Regions from separate parts of the Bradyrhizobium sp. STM 3566 genome, predicted to be linked through region 2. Evidence: riboswitches for the same ligand, from Rfam matches in the RefSeq annotation. Region 2 holds a riboswitch; the other holds the start of a gene.

Region 1 (15,016 bases), 1.2 Mb from region 2:
ACGGGATTGTTCTTGGTCCTTCGCGACAGCACCTGGATGGTGCGGCGGATCTCCTCGTCGCGGCCGATGACCGGATCGAGCTTGCCGTCGCGCGCGGCCTGGGTCAGGTCGCGGGCATATTTCTTCAGGGCATCATAGGCGTTCTCGGCGGTCGCGGAATCCGCAGTCCGGCCCTTGCGCAGCGCCTCGATCGCGGCATTGAGGTTTTGCGGGGTGACGCCGCCCTTGGCGAGGATGGTGCCGGCCTCGCTGGTCTTCTCCAGCGTCAGCCCGAGCAGCAGCCGCTCGACGGTGACGAAGCTGTCGCCGGCCTTCTCGCCGGCCTTTTCGGCGGCATCGAAGGTGCGGGCGAGCTCGGGCGCCAGATAGATCTGCCCGGCGCCGGCGCCGGAAACCTTCGGCACCTTCTTAAGGGCGTCCTCGGTCGCCTTCAGAATGGCACGGGAATTACCCCCAGCGCGGTCGATCAGACCGGCCGCGAGGCCCTCATTGTCGTCCAGGAGGACTTTCAGGACGTGCAGGGTGGAAAACTGCTGATGCCCCTCGCGCATCGCCAGCGACTGCGCCGACTGGATGAAGCCCCTGGAGCGTTCGGTATACTTCTCGATATTCATCTTTTCTGTCCCTCGGCCTGCCCTTGGGGCCCTCTCAGGCACCCCAATACGGCATCTTCATTGGGTTTCCGCTTACCGCATTGAGGTTTCTCAAGCAGCAAACGGCCGTCTCTTGCCGGCGTTGCCGCCGGCCTGACGCAGATGTGGGAAGCGGCTTGCGGATGCGAAAGAGGCGGCTTCACAATTTCGTGCGCACGTGGGCGGGCTTGGCGGTGGCGGGCCGAATCCCTTAAGTAGCAGCATGACAGCCAGCCATACTGCCGAGATCACCGGCCTCTATCGCTACCCGATCAAGGGCCTGACCCCGGAACGCCTGTCGCGCGCCCCGCTGCGGGTCGGCCAGACCCTGCCGGCCGACCGCCGCTACGCCATCGAAAACGGCCCGAGCGGGTTCGACCCTGACGCTCCCGAATGGAAGCCGAAAATCCAGTTCCTGATGCTGGCGCGCAATGAGCGGCTGGCCGAGCTCGACAGCCGGTTCGACGACGCCACCAATGTGTTGACCATCCGCAAGGACGGCCAAATCGTCGCCAGCGGCGATCTCGAGACCACCACCGGACGCGCCGCCATCGAGGCTTATTTTACTGAGAACTTCCAGCCCGAGTTGAAGGGCCCGCCCAAGGTTCTGTCCGGCCGCGACCACAGCTTCTCTGACGTCGCCCGCAAGGTCGTCTCCATCATCAATCTCGGCAGCGTTCGCGCGATCGAGACCATGCTCGGCGGCGCCGCCGTGCATCCCCTGCGCTTCCGCGCCAATCTCTACGTCAAGGGCTGGCCGGCCTGGTCAGAGCTCGATCTCGTCGGCCAGACGCTTGCGATCGGGCAGGCCCGGCTGAAGGTGATCAAGCGCATCGTCCGCTGCCCGGCCACCAATGTCGATCCTGAGACCGCCAAGCGCGATCTCGAAATTCCGCCCACGCTCTCGCGCCATCTCGGCCACATGGACTGCGGCATCTACGCCGAGGTGATCGCAGACGGTGACGTCGGCGTCGGTGACGCCGTCCAGGTGGAAGAGCCGAAGCTGCTGTGAGCCAACGCTGTCTTCACGCACTCCGTCATTGCGAGGAGCGAAGCACGAAGCAAATCCAGAGTATTTCCGCGGAGGGATTCTGGATTGCTTCGCTTCGCTCGCAATGAGGGTGACGAGCCTCAATTCGGCATCACATACGCGTAAATCCGGCCGCGCGAGACCGGCGCTTCGCGGACGCGGTTGCCGTTGTTGCCGGAGATCATGATCGGATTGCCCTGCGCGTCGATGCCGGTGATGATGCCGACATGGCCGCCGCGGCGGCCGCGCGACATCACCGCGATGGCGCCGACCTGCGGGCCTGAGACGCGCGTGCCGTAACGAGCGAACGAGCTCGCCATATCGGAGCCGGTGCCCTTATGTCCGGTATGCTCCAGCACCATGTTCATGAAGCGCGCGCACCAGAGACTGCCGCGCCCGGTCGGATTGCCGCCGAGATAGCGGCGCGCCTCGGACACGAGGCCCGATCCGCCGGCCAAGCCGCCGCTCGCAGCCATGCTGTCATTGCCCGTGCCGCCGCCGTTGGCATTCGGATTGTAGCTGGCCTGCGTGTCGGCGAAGCCGCCCGCCTGCAACTGCGCGGCGCTGCGCTCGAAGCGCGAGCCGCGTGCATGATGGCGGTGGTGATGATGCCTGGCGTGGTGCACGTAAGCGTGCCGCTCTGCGCTATGACGATGATGTGGCCGGGCCGAGGCCGGAGAAACGAACGCGGCAACCGCCGCGAAGAAAAACGCCAGCGCGACAACACACCGCGACAGGCGGAACGCAAACAACTCGACCATACGTCATCCTTCGTTACACCCCACTTCCCGTCGGCCCGTGCGGTGGCCGACATCCGGCGGGCCGTAAAGCTTCCGGATGTGGCGAGAAAAAGACGCCACGCCCGGGCGAATGGCTGCGATGATTGTGTATCGGGACTGGCCTGATGCTGCCGCATTGCGGACAACTGCGTTAACTGCGATCCTGCAAACGCGGCTTGAAGAGAGGGAAACAGTTAATGCCCCACGCCACGACCAGGGACGACGTTCGCATCTATTTCGAAGAGGCGGGTCAGGGAACGCCGATACTTTTTCTGCACGAGTTCGCGGCCGACTACACCAATTGGGAGCCGCAGATGCGCTACTTCTCGCGCGGCCACCGCTGCATCACCTATTCGGCGCGCGGCTACACGCCGTCGGACGTGCCCGACGGCGAGGTCTACACCTACACGCATTTCTACACCGATGCGCTTGCGGTGCTCGATCACCTCGGCATCGAACGCGCACATCTGGTCGGGCTGTCGATGGGTGCCTACTCATCGCTGCAGATCGGATTGAACACGCCGCAACGCGCGCTGTCGATGACGCTGGCCGGGGTCGGCTCCGGCTCGGAGCTCGAGAACCTGGAAGCCTGGCGCAAGCAGTGCCGCGCCAATGCCGAGCAGTTCGAGACGCTGGGCTCCGCCGAGGTCGCGAAAGTCACGCGCGAGGCGCCGAGCCGGATTCCGTTCCTGGTGAAGGACCCGCGCGGCCACGCGGATTTCTATGCCGCCCTGGCGCGGCACGATGCCAAGGGATCGGCGCGCACCATGCGGGGCTTCCAGGGCGGCCGCCCCTCGATCTACACGATGACGGATGCGATCGCGAAGGTGTCGACGCCCGCGCTGATCATCTGCGGCGACGAGGACGATCCCTGCATCGGGCCGAGCCTGTTCCTGAAGAAGCACCTGCCCGCAGCGGGCCTCGCGATGTTTCCGAAATCCGGCCACGTGCTCAATCTCGAGGAGCCGGCGTTGTTCAACAAGAGCGTCGAGCGGTTCGTCACGCTGGTTGAGGCGGGCCGCTGGCCGGTGCGGGACCCGAGGTCGCTGGCCGCGCATTGAGGCAGTGGCTCACCACACGCGTCGCAATGACGGAGGATAGATCTCGACTCCTCAACTCATGGAGCGCGGATGGACAGCTACTTCCCTCCACCCCGGCTCAGCAGAAACACGCCTTGCTCGCCGAACATGTTCCACACCCACCAGGGCAGGTTCAGCGGCACGGGGCGGCCGTGGAGATCGAGCGCGATCGAGCGCTCCATCTTGACGTTGATCTCGTCGCAGAGCTGCACGAAATCCTTGATTGTGCAGAAATGGATGTTGGCGGTGTCGTACCAGGTCGCCGGCAGATTCTCCGTGCGCGGCATGTGGCCGCCGATCAGGAGCTGGAGCCGCATCTTCCAGAAGCCGAAATTCGGGAACGACACGATGGCGCGGCGGCCGATGCGCAACAGGTTCTCCAGCACGACCTTCGGCTGCCGCGTCGCTTGCAGCGTCTGCGACAGAATCACATAGTCGAAAGCGTCGTCGGGATAGTTGACGAGGTCGGTGTCGGCATCGCCCTGCACCACCGCAAGCCCCTTGGCGACGCAGCGATTGACGCCCTCACGCGACAGCTCGATGCCGCGGCCGTCGATGCCGCGGGTTTCCAGCAGCTGGAGCAGATCACCGTCGCCGCAGCCGACGTCGAGCACTTTGGAGCCCGGCTTGACCATCTCGGCGACCAGCAGGTGGTCGGCACGAAACTGGCCGGACGGCGCGGTCGCAACGCGGTTCAGAGGCAGCACTTGCTGGACGGACATTGCTAGCGGTCCTTGAGGCTGACCCCGCGGGCCTTGCCTGCCGATTGCAGGAAGGCGCGGGAGATGTCGAAAAATTCGGGCACGTCGAGCAGGAAGGCATCATGGCCGCGATCGGTCTCGATCTCGGCGAACGACACCCGCGCGCTCGAAGCGTTCAACGCATGCACCAGCGCGCGCGATTCCGAGGTCGGGAACAGCCAGTCGCTGGTGAAGGAGACCACGCAGAAGCGGGTCTTGATGTCGGCGAAGGCCTTGGCCAGCACGCCGCCGTGATCGGCGGCGATGTCGAAATAGTCCATCGCGCGCGTCAAATAGAGATAGGAGTTGGCATCGAAGCGCTCGACGAAGGACGAGCCCTGGTAGCGCAGATAGCTTTCGACCTGGAAGTCGGCGTCGAACGAGAAGGTCGGCAGCTCGCGGTCCTGCATGCGCCGGCCGAACTTGCGGTGCAGCGCCGCATCCGAAAGATAGGTGATGTGCGCCGCCATCCGCGCCACCGCGAGCCCGCGATGCGGATGGATGCCGCGGTCGGCATAGCCGCCACCGTGCCAGTCGGGGTCGGCCATCACGGCCTGGCGGCCGAGTTCGTGGAAGGCGATGTTCTGCGCAGAGTGCCGCGTCGCGCAGGCAATCGCCAACGCGGAGAACACGCGAGCAGGATATGCCGCGGTCCATTGCAGCACCTGCATGCCGCCCATCGAGCCGCCGACGACGGCAAACAGCGTGTCGATGCCGAGCCGGTCGATCAGCATCGCCTGCGCCCGCACCATGTCGGGGATGGTGATGACAGGGAAATCCAGGCCCCAGACCTTGCCGGTCGCGGGATTGATCGACGCCGGCCCGGTCGAGCCCATGCAGCCGCCGATCACGTTGGAGCAGATGATGAAGTAGTGCTTGGGATCGATGGGTCGGCCGGGGCCGACCAGCGTCTCCCACCAGCCGGGCTTGCCGGTGACGGGATGCACATTGGCGACATGCTGGTCGCCGGTCAGCGCATGGCAGATCAGCACGGCGTTGGAGCGATCGGCGTTGAGCTCGCCATAGGTCTGGTAGGCGATCTGGAACGGGGAGAGGTCGACGCCGCAATCGAGCCGCAGCGGCTGCTCGGTGCCGAAATGCGCGACTTGCGAGCTTGGATGATCCACCTCGTGCGACCGTTCGTCGGCGCTGATCGCAGGACTCGGTATCGACTTGACGCTACCCATCTCGGACATCGACCTCGTTTGCGACTGGCTACTAGACCGCGCCGCTGACATCAGGCCATGAAAAACCCGGCCTGAACGATAGGTTCGGCCGGGATCGGAAGCGTCCCCGGCCTGTTTAGCGAATTTTTTAACGTGGCTGCAAGCCGGCCGGCTCAAATGACCACGGAACAGGCAAAAGCTACCGTCTCGGGCCGTTTTCGTCAAGTCGCGGCCCGGATCGAGCCAATTCGCCTCTTGCGCCGTGAACGGAAAGGGCCGTCATTTCTCTTTGCTTTCGTCGGCCCGACTGCCTAATCAGGACATTGATCGCAGCGGTGACGGCCTTACCAATTGTCTTGCCGATCCGCACCGGAACGTCCTTCAACAGCCCAAGCTCTTCAACAATCAAGTCAGACATGACCCAACGTCCGCCCGCGCCACCATCGCTCCAGGAACTGCGCAAGGAGATCGACGCGATCGACGAGGGCATGCATCGCCTGCTGATGCAGCGCGGCGACATCATCGACCGCCTGATCCAGGTGAAGCAGACCCAGGAGGTCGGCTCGGCGTTTCGGCCTGCGCGCGAGGCCGACATGATGCGCCACCTCGTGCAGCGCCATCGCGGCATCCTGCCGCTCGACACCGTCGAGAGCATCTGGCGCGTCATCATCTCGACGTTCACCTATGTGCAGGCGCCATTCTCCGTGCATGCCGACGTCTCGGTGAGCGAGCCGGCGATGCGCGACTCCGCGCGCTTCCATTTTGGCTTCACGGTGCCTTACGTCGCGCATTTCAGCGCGCAAGCCGCGGTCGAGGCGGTCGCGAGATCCAAGGGCGACCTGGCGCTGGTCTCGGCCACCTCCAGCCGCACACCATGGTGGCTGGAGCTCGAAGCGGAAGGCGCACCGAAGATCATCGCGCGGCTGCCTTTCGTCGAGCGTGCCGATCATCCGGCGGCAATGCCGGTGTTCGCAGTCTCGCGCGTCGCCGACAGCGCCCTGGTGACGGAGGTCGAGACCTTCAGCGTACGTGTCTCCGGGTGGAACGCCGAGGTCGCGCGCGCCCTGTCGCCGCTCGCCGAGATCGTGGCGGTGCCCGATACCGCCTTTGACGGCGCGGCGCTGCTGGTCTCGGTCACCAGCGCGACCAGCATCGACAAAATCAGGGCTGCCCTGATCGAGGCGGGGGCCTCGGTGCGCTCCACGGCCCTCGTCGGCAGCCACGCAACGCGCTATACGGTGCCCCCGACCGGGGCGAAATCGTAAATCGCGAGCAGCCCAGCCTATCCGGAGTCCAAGATGTCCCGCCCCGTGCCGAATCCCGGCATTCTCGATATTGCGCCCTACACGCCCGGCAAGAGCCCGGTGCCTGAGCCGGGCCGCAAGGTGTTCAAGCTCTCGGCCAACGAGACGCCGTTCGGGCCCTCGCCGAAGGCAATCGCGGCCTTCAAGCACGTGGCGGATCATCTCGAAGACTATCCGGAAGGCACCTCGCGCGTGCTGCGCGAGGCGATCGGCCGCTCGTTTGGGCTCGATCCCAACCGCATCATCTGCGGGGCCGGCTCCGACGAGATCCTCAATCTGCTCGCGCACACCTATCTCAGCCAGGGCGACGAGGCGATCTCCACCACGCACGGCTTCCTGGTCTACCCGATCGCGACCATGGCGAACGGGGCCAAGAATATCGTTGCGCCCGAAACGAACTTCACTGCCGACGTCGATGCCATTCTCAAGGCGGTCACGCCGCGCACAAAGCTGGTCTGGCTCGCCAACCCCAACAACCCGACCGGCACCTATCTGCCGTTCGACGAGGTCAAGCGGCTGCGCGCCGGCCTGCCCTCGCACGTGCTCTTGGTGCTCGACGCCGCCTATTGCGACTATGTCTCGCGCAACGATTACGAGATGGGCATCGAGCTGGTCGCCACCACCGAGAACACCGTGGTGACGCACACCTTCTCCAAGATCCACGGCTTGGCCGCGCTGCGCATCGGCTGGATGTTCGGGCCCGAGCACATCATCGATGCGGTCAACCGCATCCGGGGTCCCTTCAACGTGTCGACGCCGGCGATGTACGCCGCGGTCGCCGCGATCGAGGACACCGCGCACCAGGCGATGTCGAAGCAGTTCACCGAGACCTGGCGCAACTGGCTGACCGAGGAGATCGGCAAGCTCGGGCTGAAGGTGACGCCGAGCGTCGCCAATTTCGTGCTGATCCATTTCCCGACCGACAAGGGCAAGACCGCTGATGACGCCGACGCCTTCCTGACCAAGCGGGGCCTCGTGCTGCGCGGGCTAAAGAACTACGGCCTGCCGCATGCGCTGCGCATGACCATCGGCACCGAGGAGGCCAACCGCCTCGTGGTCGAGGGCTTGCGCGACTTCATGGGCGGCAAATGAGCACGACGGCGCACTTCCAGCGCGTCGCGCTGATCGGCTTCGGCCTGATCGGCGGCTCGATCGCGCGCGCCGCGAAGCTTCAGGGCCTGGCCGGCGAGATCGTCACCACCGCGCGCTCGGAAAAGACGCGCGCGCGGGTTGCCGAGCTCGGCATCGTCGATCAGGTCGTTGCGACCAATGCGGAGGCGGTGAAGGATGCCGATCTCGTCATCCTCTGCATTCCCGTCGGCGCCTGCGGACCTGTCGCTCAGGAGATCGCCGCGCATCTGAAGTCGGGAGCGATCATCTCCGACGTCGGCTCGGTCAAGGGAGCGGTGGTCAGGGACATGGCACCGCACCTGCCGCAGGGCGTTCATTTCGTGCCGGCGCATCCGGTGGCGGGCACCGAGCATTCGGGCCCGGATTCCGGCTTCGCCGAGCTCTTCATCAACCGCTGGTGCATCCTGACGCCACCTGATGGCACCGACGCGGCGGCGACCGATCGCCTGCGCGCCTTCTGGGCCGCGATGGGCGCCAAGGTCGAGGTGATGACGCCGGATCATCATGATCTCGTGCTCGCGATCACCAGCCATCTGCCGCATCTGATCGCCTACACCATCGTCGGCACCGCCGACGAGCTGGCGCAGGTGACGGAATCCGAGGTGATCAAATTCTCTGCCGGCGGTTTTCGCGATTTCACCCGCATCGCGGCGTCCGACCCGACGATGTGGCGCGACGTGTTCCTCGCCAACAAGGAAGCAGTGCTGGAGATGCTCGGCACCTTCACCGAGGATCTCGCAAAGCTGACCCGCGCGATCCGGCGCGGCGACGGCGAGGCGCTGTTCGATCACTTCACCCGTACCCGCGCCATCCGCCGCGGCATCGTCGAGATCGGCCAGGATTCGGCGGCGCCGGACTTCGGCCGGCCGCATGCGGCGCTGAAGAAGCCGTGAGCGCTTAGCCCGGATGGATGGAGCGCAGCGCAATCCGGGGGTTCTTCGATACGGCCGGCGCTGTCCCGGATTACGCTACCGCGCAGTCAATACAGCGGCGGGATCTGGCCGACCTTGACCGGGCCGAGCAGCACGGCGCCGTCGACGAATTTCAGCGGGAAGCTCCGCGCCTTCTTGCCTTCAAGCGTGCTCTCGGTGCCGATCGAATTGATGCCGGCAGCAACGCCGGCATTGGCGTTCTGCTTGATGACCTTGCCGAGGCCGGGAACGGCGCGGTCGAGCGCGCCGAACAGATTGTTGAGGTCCTGCGACTTCACGCCGGGCGCGACACGGTCGAGCGTCGCCTGCGGCACGCCTTCCTCCAGCATCTTCTCGATGCCGAGCGCCGGGATCACGCGCTCGAGGCCGGCCACCGTCATCCGCAATTCGCCGTCGAGTCGACCATTGGCCGAGAGGCCGAGCGTGCCGGCCGCAACCGCGATCATCTCGCCCTGCTGGATCCGCGACTGGACGATCTCGATGTGACCGCCGGCAGCCTGGATCTCGCGGAAGCGCTGCGGCCAGGGCTTTGGCGTGAGGTCGGAGAGGCCGGTGATCTTGGCGCGGGTGTCCGCCTCGAACGGCTCGGCAAGCAGCGGATGCACGCCCTGGATGCTGCCTTGCGCGACATGGAGCACGGTCTCGATCACAGGATGATCCGACGGCGATCCGTCGGCGAGGCGGCCGTGCAGCTCGACCTGCTTGGCGCGCGCAAGCGGCACCTGCACGCTGCCATCGAGACGGTTGAGGCTGGGATCGTCGAACACGATGGAAGCACGGTCCGGCACGGCCGGCAGGCCGGCCACGCTGGCGCGGCCCTTGCTCCAATTCACCACGAAGGTGTTTTGCGTCACCCCGTCGATGAGCGTCGCAGGCGCGGAGAATTCGGCTATGACGCGCTTGGGGTCGTAGACCTGGGCGACGACCAGGATGTTGTCGAGCTTCGCCGTGAACGGCGTCTTGCTCGCATTTTGCGAGACCAGGGCGACGCTCGCGCCGGAGCACTGGACCTCGAAGCGGAATGGGAAACCCGCGATCGAGCGCTTGGCGCAATCATAGATGCGGCCGGATTTGGCTTCCTGCGCCCGCCAGGCGTCTGCGGCGATTTCGGCTTGCGACGCGGCGTAGAACCAGAAGCAACTCCAGGCGACGGCGAGGATCAGCAGGAGAACGGGTGCGATGAAAAGGCCCCAACGGGAGCGGCGGCCTGTGGCAACGGTCATATCGGACATGCGGCGACCCTTTGGCCCCAGATTCAGGCAAATGTAAGCGGGGCCGGCCCCCGACGAAAGACGGAGAATTCGCTTCGCTTCGGAACATGGTTCTGGTAGCCGTTCCCGAAATGTCCGAAATCTCCCTCCCCTCCGTCACCACCGCCAAGGGCGACCTCTGGGTGTTCGGCTACGGCTCGCTGATGTGGCGGCCGGGCTTCGACTTCGAGGAACGCGTCCCGGCGCGGCTGGTCGGCGAGCATCGGGCGCTCTGCGTCTATTCCTTCGTGCACCGCGGCACGCCGGAGAAGCCGGGCCTGGTGCTCGGGCTCGACCGCGGCGGCGCCTGCCGCGGCATCGCCTTTCGCGTCGCCGAGAAGAACCGCGCCGATGTCGTCGCTTATTTGCGCGCGCGCGAGCAGGTCACGTCGGTCTATCGCGAGGTGATGCGCTCGGTATGGTTGGAGAACGATGCGCGGCAGCGCGTCTCCGCGCTCGCCTACGTCGTCGACCGCGGTCATGTGCAATATGCCGGCCGTCTGTCGCTCGCCGAGCAGCACCGCCATGTCATCCAGGGCCACGGCCAGTCCGGCGCCAACCGCGACTACGTCACCGCGACGGTGAAGGCGATCGAGGCCGAAGGCTTTCGCGACGCGCAGCTGCATCAGCTTGCATTGATGCTGCATGGTGATGCGCATTCGCCGCACGCGCCGGCTCCGAACGAAGACAGCGAAAGTCGCTAGCCGCTGGTCGGCGCGTAGCTTGGCGCGCTACCGATCAACTGCTCCTGCTCTTTCCGCCCCGCTTCGACGAGACGCCCGGTCGCGTCCTCGATGACCGTTTGCACGCGGGAGAGAAATTCGTCCTTCGGCAGACCCGGCGGCAACGGTTCGAGAAACTCCACCACGAGCGTGCCCGGATAGCGCATGAAGGTGCGACGCGGCCAGAACAGGCCGGAATTGAGCGCGATCGGCAGGCACGGCACGCCGCAGGACGAATAGATCTGTGCAAAGCCGGTCTTGTAGTCGGGCGGCGCGCCGGGAGCACGGCGCGTGCCCTCCGGAAAGATCACGAGCTGGCGGCCGCTGCGTACCGCCTCGCGCGCCCGCCGCGTCATGTCCAGAAGCGCCTTCACGCCGGCATTGCGGTCGATTGCGATCATCCCGGTCTTGACCAGGAATTGACCGAACACCGGGATCTGCATGAGCTGGCGCTTGAGGATGAAGATCGGCCGGTTGAAGAAACCCGGCAGCACGAACGTCTCCCAGAAGGACTGATGCTTCGCCACGATCAAGAGCGGACCTTCCGGGATGTTCTCGACACCGCGGAATTCCACCTTGATGTTGCAAACCACCCGCATCAAGACCAGCGTTGCCTTGGCCCACCATTCCGCCACCGTCAGCATCGCGCGCGGCGGCAATGCGAAGGTCGGCAGTGCCACGATCGCAAGGCAAACAAGCACGGCGTAGAACAGCACGTTGAACACGAGCGAGCGCAGGAAAATCAGAAACATCGACGGTCCGATCAATTTGCCAGTCAATTGGCCTGGGCGGTGGCGGGCCGCCTCGGTTGCTGACCCGCAGGCTGCTCCGACATCTCGGGCGAAAGGTCAATCCCGAAATCCTCCAGCCGGACCCTGAGCTCGGCCGCGATGTACTTGACATATTCGGACAGGAGCAGGCGCAGCGTCGAACCCGAGGTCCACCACGGCTCCTCGCGCCATTTGTCGCCGACCACCGCAAAGGGGATCAGCGTCGTCTGTGGCATCGCGTGCGAGAATTCCACCAGCGCGCGCGGCATGTGATAGTTGGAGGTGACCACGATCAAAGATGTAAATCGGCGCTCATGCGTCCATCGCCGCGCCTCGGCCGCGTTGCCGCGGGTCGAGAGCGCGGTGCGGTCGAGATCGACGCAGCAGGTCATGAAGGATTGGTTCTCCGGCAAGGTCCGGGAGATGTCGCTCGCCGTCGAGGTCGGATGCACGCCGGAGATCAGGAGCCGCCTGCCGTAGCCGGCAGCCAGCAGCTCCATGGCGTCCGATACCCGTGAGGAGCCGCCGGTCAGCACCACGATGCCGTCTGCCTTGCGGTCCGGCACCATCTCGGCGCCGCGCAATTGCGACAGGAACGCAATGAAGCCCGCCGCCGCGCCGACGAAGGCGAGCGCGATCGTCGACACGATTGTCGCGCGCAGCCAGCCGCGCGGCAGTTTCGGCGATCGATCGTCGGTCGGCGAGGTCATGCGATGTCGGTGATCCCTTCCCTGAGTAATTTTATGACGTTTTGAGGCGAAGTGGAGTCCGGTTTGAAAGGCTTATCAATGCTACGAAACTGTCAGGCCGAAAAGTCGATTCACCCTCTCCCCTTGTAGGGCCTTGTGGGAGAGGGTGGCTCGTCGCGACAGCGGCGAGACGGGTGAGGGTTCTCTCCGCGCATTCACCTCAGCATTTGTACGCTTGGACAGAACCCCTCATCCAGCGCCATAGCCGAAGCTTCGCTGCGGCGTTCTCGAGAACGGAGGCCGAAGGCCTCCTATGCCACCTTCTCCCGCGAGGGGAGAAGGAAAGAAAAGAACTCAATCAACATCATTCAAGGTCGCGAACAGGGTCTGGCGCGAGGCCACCGCGGTGATGCCGCCGATCAGCACGGCCTGGACCGCAAGCACGATGTAGCCGGATGGCCGCAGCGAGAAGGTGCCGAGCAGCGCGGCGAACTGGTCGCCGACGGGGGTACCGGAAAACCAGCCTGCGATGGACTCTGAGAAGCCGAACACCAGCATGGCGGCGCCGCCGCCGATCACGCCACCTTCCAGACCCAGCCTGAGGAAATGACGCAGGAAGTGATTGGCGATGTAGCGGTCGCCGGCGCCAACGAAATGCAGGACCTCGACGATCGGACGGTTCGCCGCCATGGCGCCGCGGGTCGCGAACGAAACCGAGATGATCGTGGCGATGATGACGAGCGCGAGGATGCCGAGGCCGGCCAGCACGGTGGCGTTTGTCATCACGCGCATGCGCTCGATCCAGGCGCGATGATCGTCGACGCTGGCCCCCGGCGCGACCTGCGTCACGCGCGCGCGCAAGGCGCCGAGATCGAGCGGCGTGCCCGGTTGCACGCGCGCGATGATCATGCGCGGCACCGGCAGATCGTCCATCGACAGGCCGGTGCCGAGCCAGGGCTCGAGCAGCTTACCGCTCTCCTCCTTGGTGAACGACTTGACCTCGACGATGCCGGCTTGCGCGCGCATCGCCTCCGCCACGGCGGCGGTGTCGCGCTCGATATCACGGCCGGCCTGCGGACGAACCTGGATGGTGATTTCGCTTGCCACGTCCGACTGCCATTCCGCGGCGGAGGCACTCACCAGTAGCACCGTCCCCGTGGTCATCGAGGCGAGGAAGGTCATGATGGCGACGACGGCGACCAGCGCTCTGCCATGGATCGAGGCGCGCGGCACGATCGGCGACATGTTGCGCGCCTTGGCCGGAAGCTGCGGACGCTCCTGTCCGAGATCGACCAGCACGCCGCGCTCGTCTAGCCTACTCATAGACGTGCAGCCGTCCCTGGTGCAGCACCAGCCGCCGTGCCTCGTACTGATCCATCAGGCCGATGTCGTGAGTGGCGATGATGACGGCGGTGCCTGATTTGTTGAGCTCGATGAAGAGCCGCAGCAGGCGCCGGCCGAGCGTCGGATCGACGCTGCCGGTCGGCTCGTCCGCGAGCAGCAGCTGCGGCCGCGAGATCACGGCGCGCGCGATCGCCGCGCGCTGCTTCTCGCCGCCAGACAGGATCGGCGGCAGCGCGTCCATGCGATCGCCGAGGCCGACCCAGCGCAACAGGTCGATCACCTCCTTGCGGTAGCTCGACTCGCTGCGGCCCATGACGCGGAACGGCAGCGCGACGTTCTCATAGGTCGTCATGTGGTCGAGCAGCCGGAAATCCTGGAGGACAATGCCGATGCGCTTGCGCAGGTCCGCGATCTCGTCCTTGCCGAGCTGCGAGATGTCGTGGCCGAACAGATTGACGAGGCCCCGCGTCGGTCGATGCGAGAGGAACAACAGACGCAGCAGGGAGGTCTTGCCGGCACCGGAAGGTCCGGTGAGAAACTGGAAGGAATGCGCCGGGATCTGGAAATTGAGATCGCGCAGGATCTCCGGCCCCAGACCGTAACGCAATCCGACATTTTCGAACCGAACCAAGTTCAGCTCCGTTCGAGAGGGGGCGCGGGTCGCGCTGCGGCACTCCGCCATGCGCGATCATCGGGTTTTGCCGCCGTTATGGTTTCCGGTTCGTTAACGGTCGCCCTGTAGCATAAGGGCGCCCGGTTCTCCGCGGCCGCGGCATCGTCAAGACCAGTCCAAGACCTTCGTTCATACATCAAGGCTCGTCCATGCATATCGTCTGCCCCCATTGTATGACATCCTACGCCATCAAGCTCGCGAGCCTTGGGGCGAACGGACGAGCGGTCCGCTGCTCCCGCTGCAAGGAGACCTGGATCGCGCATGCCGAGGATGCCATCGAGGAGGCGTCCGTTCCCGCGATCGCCGCGGCCAGCCGGGCCGACGACCAGTCCGACCTCGCCGAGCAATGGAACTCCTATGCCAAGGACGCCGGCACCATTGATGCGCCTGTCGTCGACAGTCCCTCAATCGCCAGCGACTGGCCGGACCAGGAGGCCCGCGAAACCGAGGACGAATGGTCAGCGGCGGCCCGGCAGGCCGAGGAGGAGGCCGCCGGTGCACAGCACCAGTCCTGGTTCCGCGGCCTGTTCCGCCGCCGCGGGGCGCGGGTGAGCCGCGCGGTCGCCACCACGGCTCCGCGCAAATCCTATTTTGGCCTCCCGACCGCCTGCGCCGCGATGGGCGCGCTGGTCCTGGCACTGGTGATCTGGCGCGGCGACGTGGTGCGGCTGCTGCCCCAGACGGCGGCGTTCTACAAGATGGTCGGGCTCGAGGTGAACCTGCGGGGCCTCGCCTTCAAGGACGTCAAGCTCTCCAGCGAGACCGTGGACGGTAA
Region 2 (15,016 bases):
GTCTCGTAGCCCTCACGTCCGCCCCACAACACATAGTTCTGGCCGCCGAGCCGGTGCGTCACCTCCAGTGCGGCCCGGACCTGGCCGGCGGCATAGGTGAAGATGTCGGGGTCCGGATTGGTCGCTGCGCCCGCCATGTAACGGCGATGCGTGAACAGGTTCGCGGTACCCCAGAGCAGGCGGACCTTTGCCGCGGCCATCTTCGCTTCGAAGATATCGGCGATCGCGTTGAGATTGGCAACGGACTCGCTGAGCGAAGCGCCTTCCGGCGCGGCGTCGACGTCGTGGAAGGTGAAGAAGGGTACGTCCAGCAGGCGGAACAGCTCGAAGGCGATATCGGCCTTGGCCCGCGCCATCGCCATCGGATCGGTGCCGTGGTGCCAGGGCCGCAAAAAGGTCTCACCGCCGAAGGGATCGCCGCCGGGCCAGCAGAACGAATGCCAGTAACAGACCGCAAAGCGCAAATGATCCTCGAGCTTGCGACCATGCACGAGGCGATCCTTGTCGTACCAGCGGAAGGCGGGCGCGCTTTCCGCATCCTTGCCAGCGAAGGCTATGGGTGCGCTTGCATCGAAGAATTTGGCTGACAGGTTCACTTAAACAGGCTCCTTCAATGCGGGATAAAGCGCGCGCCAGCGACGATAGGCCTCGTCATAGGCCGCTGTTACAGATGCACGGGGCGTGAAGCTCGCAAGCCGCCGCGGACGGGTGCAGACGTCCGCGGGATCTTCGCCGGTTACGGCGAGCCGGCCGAGCCGCGCGGCGCCGAGCGCGGCGCCGACCTCGCCTTCCTCGACCCGGTGGACGGGAATGCCGAGCACGTCGGCGCAGATCTGCGCCCACAGCGGCGAGCGCGAGCCGCCGCCGACGAGATCGACCTCGGCAATCCGCCCGCTCGCTGCGCTCAGCGCCGCCAGATTGTCGCGCGCGGCAAAGGCGACGCCTTCCAGCACGGCCTGCACGATCTGGCTCCGGCCGGTCGCGCCGCGCAAGCCGATGAAGGCGCCGCTGGCGGCGGCATCGTTGTGCGGCGTGCGCTCGCCGTCGAGATAGGGCAGGAATTTGATCGGGCTCGGGGCATCGACGCGCTCGCCGAGCGGCGCCAATAGCGTTGTGGCCGGCGTCTCCATCACGCCAGACAGCCACGCGAGCGAAGCCGCCGCCGACAGCATCACGCCCATCTGATGCCACAGGCCGGGCAGCGCGTGACAGAAAGCATGCACGGCCGATGTCGGCGCGGCGGCGAAGCGATCGGTGACGCGGAACAGGACACCCGACGTTCCCAGCGACAGGAAAGCATCGCCCGGCGCAATGGCGCCGAGTCCGATCGCGCTGGCCGCATTATCGCCGGCGCCGCCCGCGACCACGACATTCCCGGTCATGCCCCAGCGCCGCGCGTAGTCCGGCGCGAGCAATGCGCTCGCCGCGCTGCCCTCGACGAGGCGGGGCATGTGGTGCAGGTCGAGCCCGGTGGCATGCAGCAGCAACGCGGACCAGCGGCGCAGGCCGACGTCGAGCCACAGCGTGCCGGCAGCATCCGACATATCCTCGACCATCTCGCCGGTAAGGCGATAGCGCACATAGGCTTTCGGCAGCAGCACCTTTGCCATGCGGTCGAATATCTCCGGCTCATGCCGTGCCACCCACAGCAGCTTCGGCGCGGTGAAGCCCGGCATCGCGAGATTGCCGGCGATCGCATGCAGCGAGGGACAGCGCCGCTCCAGAGCTGCGCATTCGGCCTGCGAGCGACCGTCATTCCAGAGGATGGCCGGACGCAGCGGCTGGCCGTCCTCGCCAAGCAGCGTCGCGCCGTGCATCTGACCTGACAGCCCGATGCCGCGAACCTGCGCAACCTCGCGCGAATGGCGCGCGGCGAGATCGTCGATTGCGCCGATCGTCGCATCGACCCAGGCATCGGGGTCCTGCTCGGACCACAGCGGCGCGGGGTGCGACAGCGCAAGCTCGCGCGGCGCCGTCGCGACAACCGCGCCGGCTTCGCTCACGAGCACCGCTTTCACACCGGATGTGCCGATGTCGATTCCGAGATACACGTCACCCTCCCTTTCGCATGCTGCGGCGCGCGATCTTGCGTCGCCTTGCCCCGCAGCGGGCCTTTTCGAAATCCACCTGCCGCTAAGGCAGATTGTCCCGCATCACGATGTCGATCCTGATCTTCTCCTGTTCGCGCAAGATCGGCTCGCCGCGGGCGAGCGCCAGCAGCACGCGCACGGCGGCGCGCGCCTCATGTCCGGGGTTCTGCGAGATCGCGGCGTCCATCACGCCCTGCAGCAGCAATCGGCGCGTCAACGCGGTGACGTCGTGCCCGACGAACACCAGCTTGTCGCGACCAGCCTCGTTCAACGCCCTGTCGTTCAGCGCTTTGGCAACGCCCTGCGTGCCGGCGCCGACGTTATAAAGGCCGACGATGTCGGCATGCCTGCCGAGCAGCTGTGCCAGCAGCTGTTCCGAGCGGTCGTCCTCGTCGCGCCCTTCCAGCACCGGCAGCACGTCGAGGCCGGGGAATTCAGACGCCATCACCTGGTTGAAGCCGAAGATGCGCTCGGCGTGGTCGCGCAGGCCCTGCGAGCCCGCGACGATCGCGACCTTGCCGGACCGCCCGCCGACCAGGCGCCCGATCAGCGCGCCGGCGGTGCGGCCCGCAGCGATGTTGTCGATCCCGACATAATGGTGGCGGCGCGAGGACGGCACGTCGGAAACCAGCGTCACCACCTTGGCACCGGCATCGACGAGGTCGTTGATCGCGGCGCGGACACCGGGATGGTCCAGCGCCACCACGGCAACGCCGTCATATGCGCCCGACAGCGCCTCCAGCGAAGCGGCGAGCACGGAAGGATCGAACACGTCGGTCGGGACCATCTCGACGCTGAGGCGGCGGGCCGAGAGCCAGGCCGCCATCTCGCCGAGATAGGCTTCGATCTGCTGCATGAACGGGTTCGGCCCCGACGGCATCACGAAGGCGAAGCGGCGGGCGCGGCCGCGGGCGAGCTCGGCGGCGGCCACATGCGGCTGGAACGAATTGCGCTCAATGGCTTCCTTGACGCGGCGGACCGTATCCGGGCGCACCCCCGGCCTGTTGTGCAGGACGCGGTCAACCGTCGCGAGACTGACGCCGGCCTCGCGGGCGATGTCCTTCAGCGTCAGCGCAGACGGGGTGAGAGTCTCGGCCATGGCTGAAGGCTAGCAGAGGTGTTTTGAGGTGCGCAACTCATTTTGACCGAGCACCGGCCATCCCCGGTCGCCGCCAACTCGAGGAACAGCTCCTCGACCGGGCCCGCGATCTGGAGGAAGCCGCCCGGGACATCGCCCCCGAGCGCGCGCTCGACGAGATCGAGGAGACGGCTCCTGATCTACCGGCGCGCCGGCACCGACAGGTCAAGCGTCAGGAACAGACTGTTGGGATCCTCGACATAGCCGTCGAACGGGCCGCAGGCGATGAAGCCGTGCGCCTGATAGAGCGCGTGCGCCGGCTTGAAATAGTCCCAGGAGCCGGTCTCGAGGCTGAGACGCCTGATGCCGCGTGCACGAGCCTCAGTCACGATGTGGCGGAGCATCTGGCCGCCGAAGCCGCGTCGCCGCGTTGTCTGAAGCGTGTGCATCGACTTCACCTCGCCGTGGTCAGCCGAGAGCGTCTTCAACGCACCGGTGGCGACCAGCGTCTCGCCATCCCAGCCGGTCCAGAACGCGATCTCGGGCGCGCGAAGCCCCGCGAGATCGAGCGCATGGGCGCTGCCCGGCGCGGTCTGCGCCCGCGCGGCCGCAACGTGATGATCGAGCAGCGCGATGACGCGCGGATCATGGGTGTCGCCGGTGCGGATCTGCATCATCAGGATCTCCTGTCTCACATCTTGCCATAGGAGGCGCCGCGCCGCGTGATGATGATGTAGCGCGCGTCCTGCTTGGTTTCGTTCTCGAAGATCACGGCGCGCATCACGTCGAAATCCAGGCAATCGCCCTCACGCAGCCGCACCGCCTTGGCATCGATATGCACGGCGATGGCGCCCTCCAGCATCAACAGCTGCTGGGTGAAGGCGTTGCGGCCCCAGGGGCTGTACGGCACCCGCGCGCCAGCCGGCAGGTCGACGACGATGATCTCGATGCCGCTTGCCGCATCGGTCGGCGAGGCATGCCGCCTGCGATAGCCGCTCTCGGGATCGCGCCAGTGCGGCTGGTCGGCGAACCGCACCAGCCGCTCCGGTGGCTTCTCGGCCAGCGCGACGACATCGCTCAGCGACACGTCGAGCGCGGCGCAGAGCCTTCCGAGCAGCGCCGCCGTCGCACTGCTCTGCGCCCGCTCCACCCGCCCGATCATGGCCCGGCTGACGCCGGAGCGGCCCGCGAGTTCGTTCAGGGTCATCCCCGCCTGCGTCCGCAGCGTCTTCAGGCGGCGACCGATCGCGCGGTCGAGTTTCTGCTGGTCCATGACCTCCTCTTCGCATAACGCCCCGGCGCCAGGACCGTACGCGCGAAGACGACGGAGCTTAGCGCGCGAAAGGTCGAACGCCGGCAAATGGGGGGCTAATATATTGGAATCTCGCACCAGCGGGCGAAATCCGAAGCAATCGGGCCCGGCTTGAGATCACGATCGGTGAAACATTGGAGCGGGCGAAGGGAATCGAACCCTCGTATGCAGCTTGGGAAGCTGCCGTTCTACCATTGAACTACGCCCGCGGATGCGCGCCTTGCGCCGCTCCTGATTAGCCGAGACGGCGCCTCCCGCCAAGCGGTTTGGCGCGTCCGCCCGGACGGTTGTTAACGTCCTGGTAAGATTCCAGGTGCGCCGCATTGTGGCGGTGTTATGATCGATCTGTCGGGGGAGAAAACGTGCACTGAGTGGGGCGTGTGCATGGTGGGGCGCGCGTACGCGATATTCGACACGGCGCTGGGGCGCTGCGGCATCATTTGGAGCAGCAGCGGCGTGGTCGCCGTGCAATTGCCGGAGGCGCGGGAGATCGACACACGCCGCCGGATCTTCCAGGTCCATCCCGAGGCGCGCGAGCAGCGCCCGTCCGAGAACGCCGAGCTTGCGATCGAGTGCATCAAAGGCCTGCTGCGCGGCAGTGATCCTGATTTCTCCGACGTCAGCCTGGATGCCGGCGGGCTGCCCGGCTTCAACCGGCGGGTCTACGAGTTCGCCTGCACCATTCCACGCGGAGAAACGCGTACCTATCACGAGGTGGCCAAGGCGCTGGGCGCCTCCGGCGCGGCGCACTCGGTGGCGCAGGCGATCGCGAATAATCCCTTCATGCTGATCGTGCCTTGCCACCGGGTGCTGGAGGCCGGCAATTACACCGGCCGGCTCTCGCCCTATGGCGGCGTGATCTCCAAGCGACGGCTGCTGGCGCTCGAAGGCGCCCATCCCGTCGCCAGCAAGACGCTGTTCGAGGTGCTGCTGCCGGTTGCTCCGCCGCGCGCTGCTACCTAGATAGGCGGGATGGACGCGACCGCGCTGCTGACGACGCCATCGATGACGGTCTCCGAGTTTCGCTGCGATGCGGGACCGGACGACACGCCGTTTGCGGAATGCCGCACCGGCCATTCCATAGCCTATGTGCGCTCTGGCAGCTTCGGCTGCCATTGCCGCGCCGGCTTCTTCGAGCTGGTGGCGGGCTCGTTGCTGATCGGCGCGCCCGGCGAGGAATACACCTGCACGCATGAGCATGTCAGCGGCGACGTCTGCCTCGGCTTCTTCTTCAGCGAGGACCTGGTCGATGCCCTTGGGGGACGGCGCGAGACCTGGCAGATCGGCGCGACACCGCCGCTGCCCGAACTGATGGTGCTGGGCGAGCTGGCCCAGACGGCAGCAGATGGCAACAGCGACCTCGGCCTCGACGAGATCGGCCAGATCCTCGCCGGCCGTTTTGTCGACGTGGTCTCCGGCAAGGCCCGCAAGCCGGCCACGCCGACTGCGCGTGACCGCCGCCGCGCGGTGGAGGCCGCGCTGTGGATCGACGACAACTCGCATGCCGAGCTCGACCTCGAACAGGCAGCAAAGCAGGCCGGCCTCAGCCCGTTTCATTTCCTGCGGCTGTTCTCGAGCGTGCTCGGCGTCACCCCGCATCAATATCTGGTGCGCTCGCGGTTGCGGCACGCCGCGCGCAAGCTTGCCGACGACGACACCGCCGTCACCGACATCGCCTATGACGTCGGCTTCGGCGATCTCTCCAATTTCGTCCGCACCTTCCATCGCGCCGCCGGCGTGTCGCCAACCAAGTTCCGGCAGGCCTCGAAGGGGGAGCGCAAGATTCTCCAAGAGCAGCTTGCCCTCAACTGACTAGGGTCGTCTCCGGCGCGTGCCATTCGCGGCACGCTTCTACAATGGAGATGATCATGTACGACCACATCGGATTGCGCGTTGCCGACCTCGACGCCGCCACGCGCTTCTACACCGCAGTGCTGGCGCCGCTCGGTTATGTCGTCTGTTCCAGTGGCGACGGCTATGCCGGGTTCGGGCCGAAGGGCGAGCCAGCGCTGTGGCTGCACCTGAACAAGGGACGGAAGGCCGATGGTGCGCATATCGCGTTTCGCGCCAAGGACCACGACGCGGTCAAGGCGTTCCACAGCGAGGGGCTGAAGAGCGGCGGCCGAGACAATGGCGGCGCCGGGCCGCGCAGGGATTATGGCCCGACCTACTATGCGGCGTTTTTGATCGATCCCGACGGAAATAATGTCGAGGCGGTTTGTGTGTGAGCTCTAGCCAATTGCTTCGTCATTGCGAGGAGCTCTTGCGACGAAGCAAATCCAGACTGTCTCTGCGGAAATATCACTGGATTGCTTTCGCTGTGCTCGCAATGACGGTGTTTGCGGCAACGACCTTTCGAAATCAAGGACGCTTTCATGGTCTCCATCCACAACGACATTCCCCTCCCCGCCTCCGCGCGCGACGTCTGGGACGCGGTGCGCGATTTCGGCGCGCTGCATCACCGGCTGGTGCCGGGCTTCGTTACGGCCTGCACGCTCGACGGCGATGCGCGCATCGTCACCTTTGCCAACGGCTCCGTGGCGCGCGAGGTGCTGGTCGATTGCGACGATGCGCGGCAGCGTCTCGTCTATGCGATCAACAACGAGCGGCTGAAGCATTACAGCGCCTCGGTGCAGGTCATTGCCGACGGCGAAGCGAGGTGCCGCCTCGTCTGGATCATCGACATGCTGCCGAACGAGCTCGCGCCTTACGTTCAGGGGCAGACGAAGGAGGCCGTGGCCGCCATGCAAAGGGCATTTCCAGCTGCGGCGGCCTAGCCCCCCATCGCCGTCACAGCGCTAGTCGGCAGCCGAAAGCGCCGGCCTGATCGCAGCTTTGGTCGCGCGTGGCCCCCAGCGCGTCAGCACCACGCTGGAGCACGACAGCAGGCCGAGCACGACCATCGAGCTCGCGGCCAGCCAGAAAAAGCTTTGCACGCTAGCGTCGTGCGTCGACAGCCACCAGCCGACGCCTGCGATGTAGATCAGCCGTGCCGTCTGCGCCAGCACCGGCCCGATCACCTTGGCCGCGCCTTGCGAGGAGAAATACATTGTCGTGGCAAGGCCAAAAAACGCGTAGAACGGCCCGACCGTCGAGAGATATTGATGGCTTGCCGCGCGCACGGCCACGCTGTCGGTGAAGATGTTGACCCAGAGATCTGGGAAGATCGCAACGAGGCACGCCGGCGCGCCGACCGCGGCGAAAGCGGCAGCACTGGCGGTCCAAGCGATGCGCCGGGCCCGCGCGATGCGGCCGGCGCCGATCGCCATGCCGACCATCGGCACACAGGCGATGCCGAACGAGAAAGCGATCGAGGTCAGCAGGAATTCGAGCCGCGCGCCGATGCCGTAACCGGCGAGGATCGCGGTGCCGAACTTCGCCAGCATGTGGGTGAAGATCGAGATCGTCAGCACCGATTGCAGCGGCGAGAAGCAGGCGATGGCGCCGACCTTCAGGATGTCGAAGAACATCGCCCGTTGGATACGAAGGCCTCGAAGCTTCGGCGCGACCCGCGCGCGGCCGGAGAACAGGTACCAGCCCATGATGCAGATGTTCATGGTGTAGGCAATCAGCGCGCCGGCCGCGACGCCGCGCATGCCGAGCTGCGGCACCGGGCCAAGCCCGAGGCCGAGCGTGCCGCCGAGCACGATCTGCCAGGCCGCGGAGTTGAGGATCAGGAACGACGGCAGCTTCATGTTGCCGGTGCCGCGCAAGATGCCCGCCATGGTGTTGAGCAGCCAGGGCAGCACAGCGCCGCCGAAAAACACCTGCGTGTAGGCGATCGCATGCGCCAGCACATTGCCGCGGCCGCCGAGCATTTCGAGCAGCCTGGGCCCGAAGATCAGCATGCCCAGCATGAAGACGAGACCGAAGCTGATGCCGATCAGCATCGCATGCACGGCGAGCGTGCCGGCACGCTCACGGTCGCCGGCGCCGAGCGCACGTGCGATGGCGGACGCCACAGCGCCGCCCATCGCGCCGCCGGACATGGTCATGGTCAGGATCACTGTCGGAAACACCAGCGCCATCGCCGCCAGCGCCTCGACGCCGAGCCGGCCCACGTAGGAGGTCTCGGCAATCACCACGCAGATGCCGGCCGACAGGCCGATCACGTTCGGCCAGGCGAGGGAGAGCAGCGTGCGCAGGATCGGCCCGTCGGTCAGCGCGCTCTTGACCTGCCGCGGAGGCGGCGGCAACGGGCGCTCGTGATCATCGACCGGAATCTCGGCGATGTCGGACATGTCCTCTCCCGGGCGCGAGCGCCATTTGCGGCGCGGCAATGAACAGGTGTGCCAATCAATTTCTTCGCGCGCAGGGCGCGGCAGGGGCTTGTTAGCACGGCGATTGCCGATTCCTCCTGCGCAGGGCGCAGGCGTGCCTTGCGGGAGCGCATTTCGATGAATGGAATTCGGCTCTCTCGTCTCCCTCTCCCCGTTCTTACGGGGCTTACGGGGAGAGGGAGGGGTGAGGCTCTGTCCGCGCAATCGGTGACGGCTATGCAGGGTGCCCTGCCACGGCGGCCCGGCAATTCCGCATCACGAATTTTGCGCAAGCCTGGCGGCCCGCTCGCTCTCGACGCGTTCGGTGACATCGCGTGCCATGGCGACCGATCCCCGCACTGTGCCATCAGTGTCCCGCACCAGCGCGAAGGTCATCTCGATGTAGAGCTTGCCCCCGCTCTTGTGCAGCGCGCGGGTCAGCGTCGGTTTGCCCGCAAGCTTCATCGTCCCGCTCGCGAGCGCGGCCTCGAAGCCTTTCCAGTGCGCCGCGCGCAGATGTTCGGGAATGATCAGATCGAGGTTCTGGCCGAGCGCTTCATCGGCGGAGAAGCCGAACAGGGCGGTCGATGCGCGATTCCAGCGCGTGATCGTGCCGGAGCGATCGGAATAGATCAGCGCGTCCGCGACGTCGTTGAGGATGTTTGCGTCGAGTTGGGATGGATCGGTCATGCCGAGACCTTATAGCCCTGATGGAGCGAAGCTAATCCGGGATCGCGCCACAAGTGAGGCCTTCTCGGAACGCGCTTGCGCTCGCCCGGACTACAGGATCGGGCTACACCCGAAAATGCTTCGATAGTTTGAGCCCCTGCGCCTGGTAGTTCGAACCGATGCGCTGGCCGTACATCGCGTCGGGACGCGCCAGCATCTTCTCGTAGACGAGGCGGCCGACGATCTGGCCGTGCTCGAGGATGAACGGCACCTCGCGCGAGCGCACTTCCAGCACGGCGCGCGCTCCTAGCCCGCCCGCACCGGCATAGCCGAAGCCGGGATCGAAGAATCCGGCATAGTGCACGCGGAATTCGCCGACCAAGGGATCGAACGGCACCATCTCCGCGGCGTAGTCGGGCGGCACCTGCACGGCTTCCTTGGAAGCGAGGATGTAGAACTCGCCGGGATCGAGGATCAGGCTGCCATCGGGGCGGGCCGAGATCGGCTCCCAGAAATCTTCCACCGCATAGCCGGAGCGACGGTCGACGTCGACGACGCCGGTGTGGCGCTTGGCGCGGTAGCCGACGAAGCCATTTGCCTTCTCGCCGGACAGATCCACCGAGACCGCAACGCCGCCCGAGAGATCGGCGTCGTCGATGTCGACAAGGCGCTCGGCCGCATGCAACGCGTCGAGCTCGTCGGCATTGAGGATGGCGTCACCGGTGCGGAAGCGGACTTGGGAGAGGCGCGAGCCCTCGCGCACCAGCACCGGAAACGTCTTCGGGCTGATCTCGGCGTAGAGCGGACCGTGATAGCCGGCCCCGATCATGTCGAAGCGGCGGGTGCCATCGGCAATCACGCGGGTGAAGACGTCGAGCCGGCCGGTCGAGCTCTTCGGGTTCGCAGCCGCGACGATCTCGGGCGGCAGCGCGAGGCTTTCGAGCAGCGGCACGATGTAGACGCAGTTGGTCTCCAGCACCGCGCCGTCAGCGAGGCTGAACTCGTGCAGCTTCAACTCGTCGATACGCTCCGCGACCGTGGCGCCGGGCCCCGGCAGGAAGCTGGCGCGAACGCGATAGGCGATGTCGCCAAGGCGCAGATCGAGGCTCGCCGGCTGGATCTGGCTCTCCACGAAGTCGTATGCGGGCAGGATGAGGCCTTCTTCCGCCATCGCCGCGATCATGCGGTCGGGCAGGATACCGTTGGCGTCGGCGGCGACCGTGAACGTCAACCGGGGGTCCTCATCAGGGGTCAAACGCATTCCGAAATGCGGGACATACCAGCCTTTTACGGCTAGCCGATGGACGCCTTGACGGAAAGGGGATTGCGGAATATGAGCATCACTTATCCCGTGGTGATTTGAGCCGGCCGGCTTGCAGCCACGTTAAATAAATCGCTAAACAGGCCGGGGACCTCTGTGATCCCGGCCAGTGGAGATATCCAGGCCGGTTTTTTTATGACCATTTTCGCCCAATGGTCATGTCGGAGGACCCTATGTCGAAGTCGCCTGCCAACTACCGCCCCGAAACCCGCCTGGTCCATTCCGGGACGCTGCGCTCGCAATATGGCGAGACGTCGGAGGCGCTGTTCCTGACGCAAGGCTATGTCTACGCCAGCGCGGAGGAGTGCGAGGCGCGGTTCAAGGGCGAGGATCCCGGCTTCATCTATTCGCGCTACTCCAACCCGACCATCGCGATGTTCGAGCGTCGCATGATCGAGCTCGAAGGCGCCGAGGCCGCGCGTTCGGCGGCGACCGGCATGGCGGCGGTGACGACCGCGATCCTGGCGCCACTGAAGGCCGGCGATCACGTGGTCGCTTCGCGCGCCCTGTTCGGCTCGTGCCTTTATGTCATCCAGGACCTGTTGCCGCGCTACGGCATCGAGACCACGCTGGTCGACGGGCTCGATCTCGACCAGTGGCAGCGCGCATTGAAGCCCAACACCAAGACGTTCTTCCTGGAGAGCCCGACCAACCCGACGCTGGACGTGCTCGACATTCCCGCGATCGCCGAGATCGCGCACAAGGGCGGCGCGCGGCTCGTGGTCGACAACGTGTTCGCGACCCCGATCTGGCAGAGCCCGCTCGCGCTGGGAGCCGACGTCGTCGTCTATTCCGCGACCAAGCATATCGACGGCCAGGGCCGGTGCCTCGGCGGCATCATCCTGTCCTCGGAAGCCTTCATCGCCGAGCACATCCACAATTTCATGCGCCAGACCGGCCCCTCGATCTCGCCGTTCAACGCCTGGGTCCTGCTCAAGGGCCTGGAGACGCTGGGCGTGCGCGTGCGCGCGCAGACCGACACGGCGGCGCGTATCGCCGAGGTGCTGGCAAGCCATCCCAAGATCTCGCGGCTGGTCTATCCCGGCCGCGCCGATCATCCGCAGGCGGCGCTGGTGAGGAAGCAGATGCGCGGCGGCTCGACGCTGGTCGGCTTCGAGGTCAAGGGCGGCAAGCAGGCCGCATTCCGCGTGCTCAACGAGCTGAAGCTTGCGAAGATCTCCAACAATCTCGGCGATGCCAAGAGCCTCGTCACGCATCCGGCGACCACGACGCATCAACGCCTGAAGCCGGAAGACCGCGCCGCGCTCGGCATCAGCGAGGGTTTCATCCGCTTCTCCGCGGGGCTGGAGCATGCGGACGATCTGATCGAGGATTTGACGGCGGCGCTGGAGAAGGCGTGAGGGAAGCGAAGGTCTCGTAGGATTGGCAAAGCGAAGCGTGCCCACCATTCTCGACTACAATGACGAGATGGTGGGCACGGCGCGGTGCGCCTTTGCCCAGCCTACGGCAGCGTGCCTACATCGGCCGGTACGTCCTCACGTCCGCGGGCACGTTCACACCGATCCTGATCTGGCCGACCGAACGAATGATGTCATCGCCGAGCAGCTGGGCGAAGCAGGCGTAGCCCCAATCGTTCATGTGCAGGCCGTCGGCGATCACGAAGCTCTCGACCGGGATCGATTGGTTCTCGTGCCAGTCGCGCATCACCTCGAAGCGCGGGAAGATGCCGACGTGACGGAGCTCGGCGACCTTGCCGAGCAGCTTCACCATCTTGCCGGCGCTCTCCTTACGCTGGTTGATGGCCGGCGAATATTGCGGATCGACCAGCACGATGTCGGCGCCACCGGCGGCCTGAATGCGGCTGATGCCGTCCTCGACTATCTTCGCGGTCTCGGCGGGATCGAGATTGCGCAGCACGGCGTTGGTGCCGACCTGCCAGATCACCAGATCCGGATGCACGTCGATCACCTGCGTCTGCAGGCGTTTCATCATCTCGGGTGCATCCTCGCCACCGACGCCGGCATTGACGACGGTGATGTCGGCGGTCGGATAATGCCGGCGCAGCTGCGCGGCGAGACGATTCGGATAATTGAATTCCGGCGAGCTCGCGCCGAATCCCGCGGTCGACGACGAGCCGAACGCGACGATGACGACGGGCTGGCCGGCGACGAGCTTGCTTGCGACATGCGGCAGCGAGCCCATGGCCTTCGAGCCGCCCTTCGGCGGCAGGCAGGGCACGCGGCTGAAGATGTCGGCGGCAGACTTTGCGACCTCCTTCACCTTGTCGATGGCGCGCGACGTGACCCCGCGCTGCTCGGACGACCTTGCGGCGACGGTGGTCTGGGAAGGCGAAGCGGACGCGGGATCAGCCGGCTGCGCGGGTGCGGGTGTCGCCTGTGCGGACTGCGATTGTGCACGTGACTGCGAGGCCGGCGTCAGCAACAACAGCACTGCGGCTGCGGGCGCGGCCAGCCATGACGTCAGGCAAAAAGGGCGGAGAGAACTCATTAACGCTAGACCTCAATTCTGCTGCTGGGCCGGCTCCAGATGAGCGGCGTCGATCACGAATTGTGCCAACGCCCGGCCAAGGCAATCATGGACCTGCTTCGCCAGCTCAGGCCCGTGGGACGGGCTGAACAGGTCGAACTGGCCCTGATCATTCCACTGCCGCATGATCGCGAAACGATCGAACAGCGGGATGTCGTGCTCCTGCGCCACCACGCGCATGTTATCGAGAAAAGGCTGCGCCGAGATCATGGTTTCGGTGCGCGGGCTGTACTGCAAATTCATCAAGACGACGTCAGCCCCTGTCTTTTGCAGCGCAACAACCCCGTCGGTCACCGCGCTACGAAATTCATCGGGATCGATGGATCGAATAGCATCCACGGTCCCGGTCTGCCAGATCACCAAAGTAGGCTTTCTTGCTTCCAGCAGCTTAACGAAGGTGGAGGCGGTCTCCTCTGCCGTCTTCTTGCTCTGTATTTCTACGGAGACGTGCACGACCTCGGACGGTGGCAGCTTCTCCTTCAGGATCGCCTCCATGCGCGCCGGGTATGAGCTGCTCTCCGACGACGGAATCGTGGTCGAGCGGCTGCCGATGACCAGGATGTCGAGCGGCTTGCCGGCCTTGACGGCGTCGGCAACCTTGGGCAGCTGGCTTTCGCTGGTCAGCAGATAGGGCGGCAATTCGCAGGCTGCGGGCGCATGGGAAGCGACAGGCGCAGCATCGCCCGCACGCGCCACAGGCGCGGCGAGGCCACCGCATAGCAGGATCAGGCTCAGGAGAACCTTCGCCTTCATCAGCCCCCTCCCGCCAGATCGGCGTTGCCGACGGCGTTTTTGGTTTTCGCACCGCTCTTGTCAGCCACGCGCTTGTACCACGAAATCACCCAGGCCACGCCCCACATGATCAGGATCCCGGAGAGACTAATCAGCGCATGCATGGCTGCGCCGCCGGAGACTTCGGCGAGAATAAAATGGCCGGCGAAGGCCAGGAACACCCCGAGACAGAAGATCTCGAGGGAATGCTGACCACATAGAATCAATGGTCGCAGCCAGCGCGATTTCAAGCCCGGCCAATCCCGGGGCAGGAAGCGCACGGTGAGCGCGGCGAGCGCCAGGAAATGCGTGAAGCGCAGCACGTCGAGGTCGGTCTTGTCGATCGGATACATCCACTGCTCGATCCGCTTCGGCATGAACTGTGAGAGCTGCGGCACGTACCAGGTCAGCGTCACGTAGAACGCCGCGACGAGATAGGCGATCGAGATCCACATGGTCACCGGCGAGGCCAGGATACGCGACATGCGGCGCGCACCTCCGAGCGCGCACCATGCACCGAAGACGAAGAGCAATTGCCATGCCAGGGGATTGAAGGCCCAGAAGCCGTTCGGATAGGCCGAGAAGTAGAGGTCGTATTCCCACGTCACGGCATAGAGCACCACCGAGAGGCCGAGCGTGACGTCTGGCTTCCACTTCATCGACCACAGGATCAAGGGTAGCGCCAGCATCAGCACGATATAAAGCGGCAGCACGTCCATGTTGACGGGGCGGAAGCGCAAGAGCAGCGCCTGCACGATGGTGACGTCGGGCTGCTTGAGGAAGTCCATGATGCCCATCTCTTCGGTGTAGAGGGGGTTCTCGAATCTGGTCGCCACGTAGGAGATTTCGGCGAGGAAGATCGTGAACAGGAAGACGTGGGCGACATAGATCTGCCAGACCCGGCGCAGGATGCGCGCGGTGGCGATGACGAATCCGCCCTCCAACATCGCCCTGCCGTAGACGAAGGCCGCGGTATAGCCCGAGATGAAGATGAAGATCTCGGTGGCG

The links. A riboswitch is a leader RNA that binds a small molecule or an ion and turns the genes downstream of it on or off. The one in region 2 is predicted to bind S-adenosylmethionine.
Region 1: it holds a riboswitch for S-adenosylmethionine, as region 2 does, so the genes downstream of both, P6U27_RS04220 (homoserine O-acetyltransferase) here and P6U27_RS35920 (O-succinylhomoserine sulfhydrylase) in region 2, are expected to answer to the same signal.

Annotation. Positions count from the first base shown of each region.
Region 1 is NZ_CP120692.1:881,032-896,047, reverse strand. Features, by position in the region: gene clpB (ATP-dependent chaperone ClpB) at 1-614, opposite strand, end outside; gene P6U27_RS04240 (MOSC domain-containing protein) at 856-1,644, shown strand; gene P6U27_RS04235 (TIGR02594 family protein) at 1,764-2,423, opposite strand; gene P6U27_RS04230 (alpha/beta fold hydrolase) at 2,639-3,502, shown strand; gene metW (methionine biosynthesis protein MetW) at 3,580-4,242, opposite strand; gene P6U27_RS04220 (homoserine O-acetyltransferase) at 4,245-5,447, opposite strand; SAM riboswitch at 5,542-5,621, opposite strand; gene P6U27_RS04215 (hypothetical protein) at 5,626-5,844, opposite strand; gene P6U27_RS04210 (chorismate mutase) at 5,843-6,691, shown strand; gene hisC (histidinol-phosphate transaminase) at 6,725-7,822, shown strand; gene P6U27_RS04200 (prephenate/arogenate dehydrogenase family protein) at 7,819-8,754, shown strand; gene P6U27_RS04195 (DUF2125 domain-containing protein) at 8,841-10,025, opposite strand; gene P6U27_RS04190 (gamma-glutamylcyclotransferase) at 10,136-10,747, shown strand; gene P6U27_RS04185 (1-acyl-sn-glycerol-3-phosphate acyltransferase) at 10,744-11,517, opposite strand; gene P6U27_RS04180 (YdcF family protein) at 11,541-12,245, opposite strand; gene P6U27_RS04175 (ABC transporter permease) at 12,579-13,547, opposite strand; gene ftsE (cell division ATP-binding protein FtsE) at 13,540-14,199, opposite strand; gene P6U27_RS04165 (MJ0042-type zinc finger domain-containing protein) at 14,391-15,016, shown strand, end outside.
Region 2 is NZ_CP120692.1:7,542,770-7,557,785, forward strand. Features, by position in the region: gene xylA (xylose isomerase) at 1-596, opposite strand, end outside; gene xylB (xylulokinase) at 597-2,051, opposite strand; gene P6U27_RS35865 (LacI family DNA-binding transcriptional regulator) at 2,134-3,189, opposite strand; gene P6U27_RS35870 (GNAT family N-acetyltransferase) at 3,369-3,842, opposite strand; gene P6U27_RS35875 (helix-turn-helix domain-containing protein) at 3,860-4,441, opposite strand; tRNA gene P6U27_RS35880 (tRNA-Gly) at 4,616-4,689, opposite strand; gene P6U27_RS35885 (methylated-DNA--[protein]-cysteine S-methyltransferase) at 4,865-5,443, shown strand; gene P6U27_RS35890 (helix-turn-helix transcriptional regulator) at 5,453-6,292, shown strand; gene P6U27_RS35895 (VOC family protein) at 6,349-6,708, shown strand; gene P6U27_RS35900 (SRPBCC family protein) at 6,856-7,257, shown strand; gene P6U27_RS35905 (MATE family efflux transporter) at 7,279-8,721, opposite strand; gene P6U27_RS35910 (PAS domain S-box protein) at 9,016-9,429, opposite strand; gene P6U27_RS35915 (2'-deoxycytidine 5'-triphosphate deaminase) at 9,533-10,669, opposite strand; SAM riboswitch at 10,750-10,829, shown strand; gene P6U27_RS35920 (O-succinylhomoserine sulfhydrylase) at 10,903-12,090, shown strand; gene P6U27_RS35925 (SGNH/GDSL hydrolase family protein) at 12,206-13,198, opposite strand; gene P6U27_RS35930 (SGNH/GDSL hydrolase family protein) at 13,211-13,990, opposite strand; gene P6U27_RS35935 (OpgC domain-containing protein) at 13,990-15,016, opposite strand, start outside.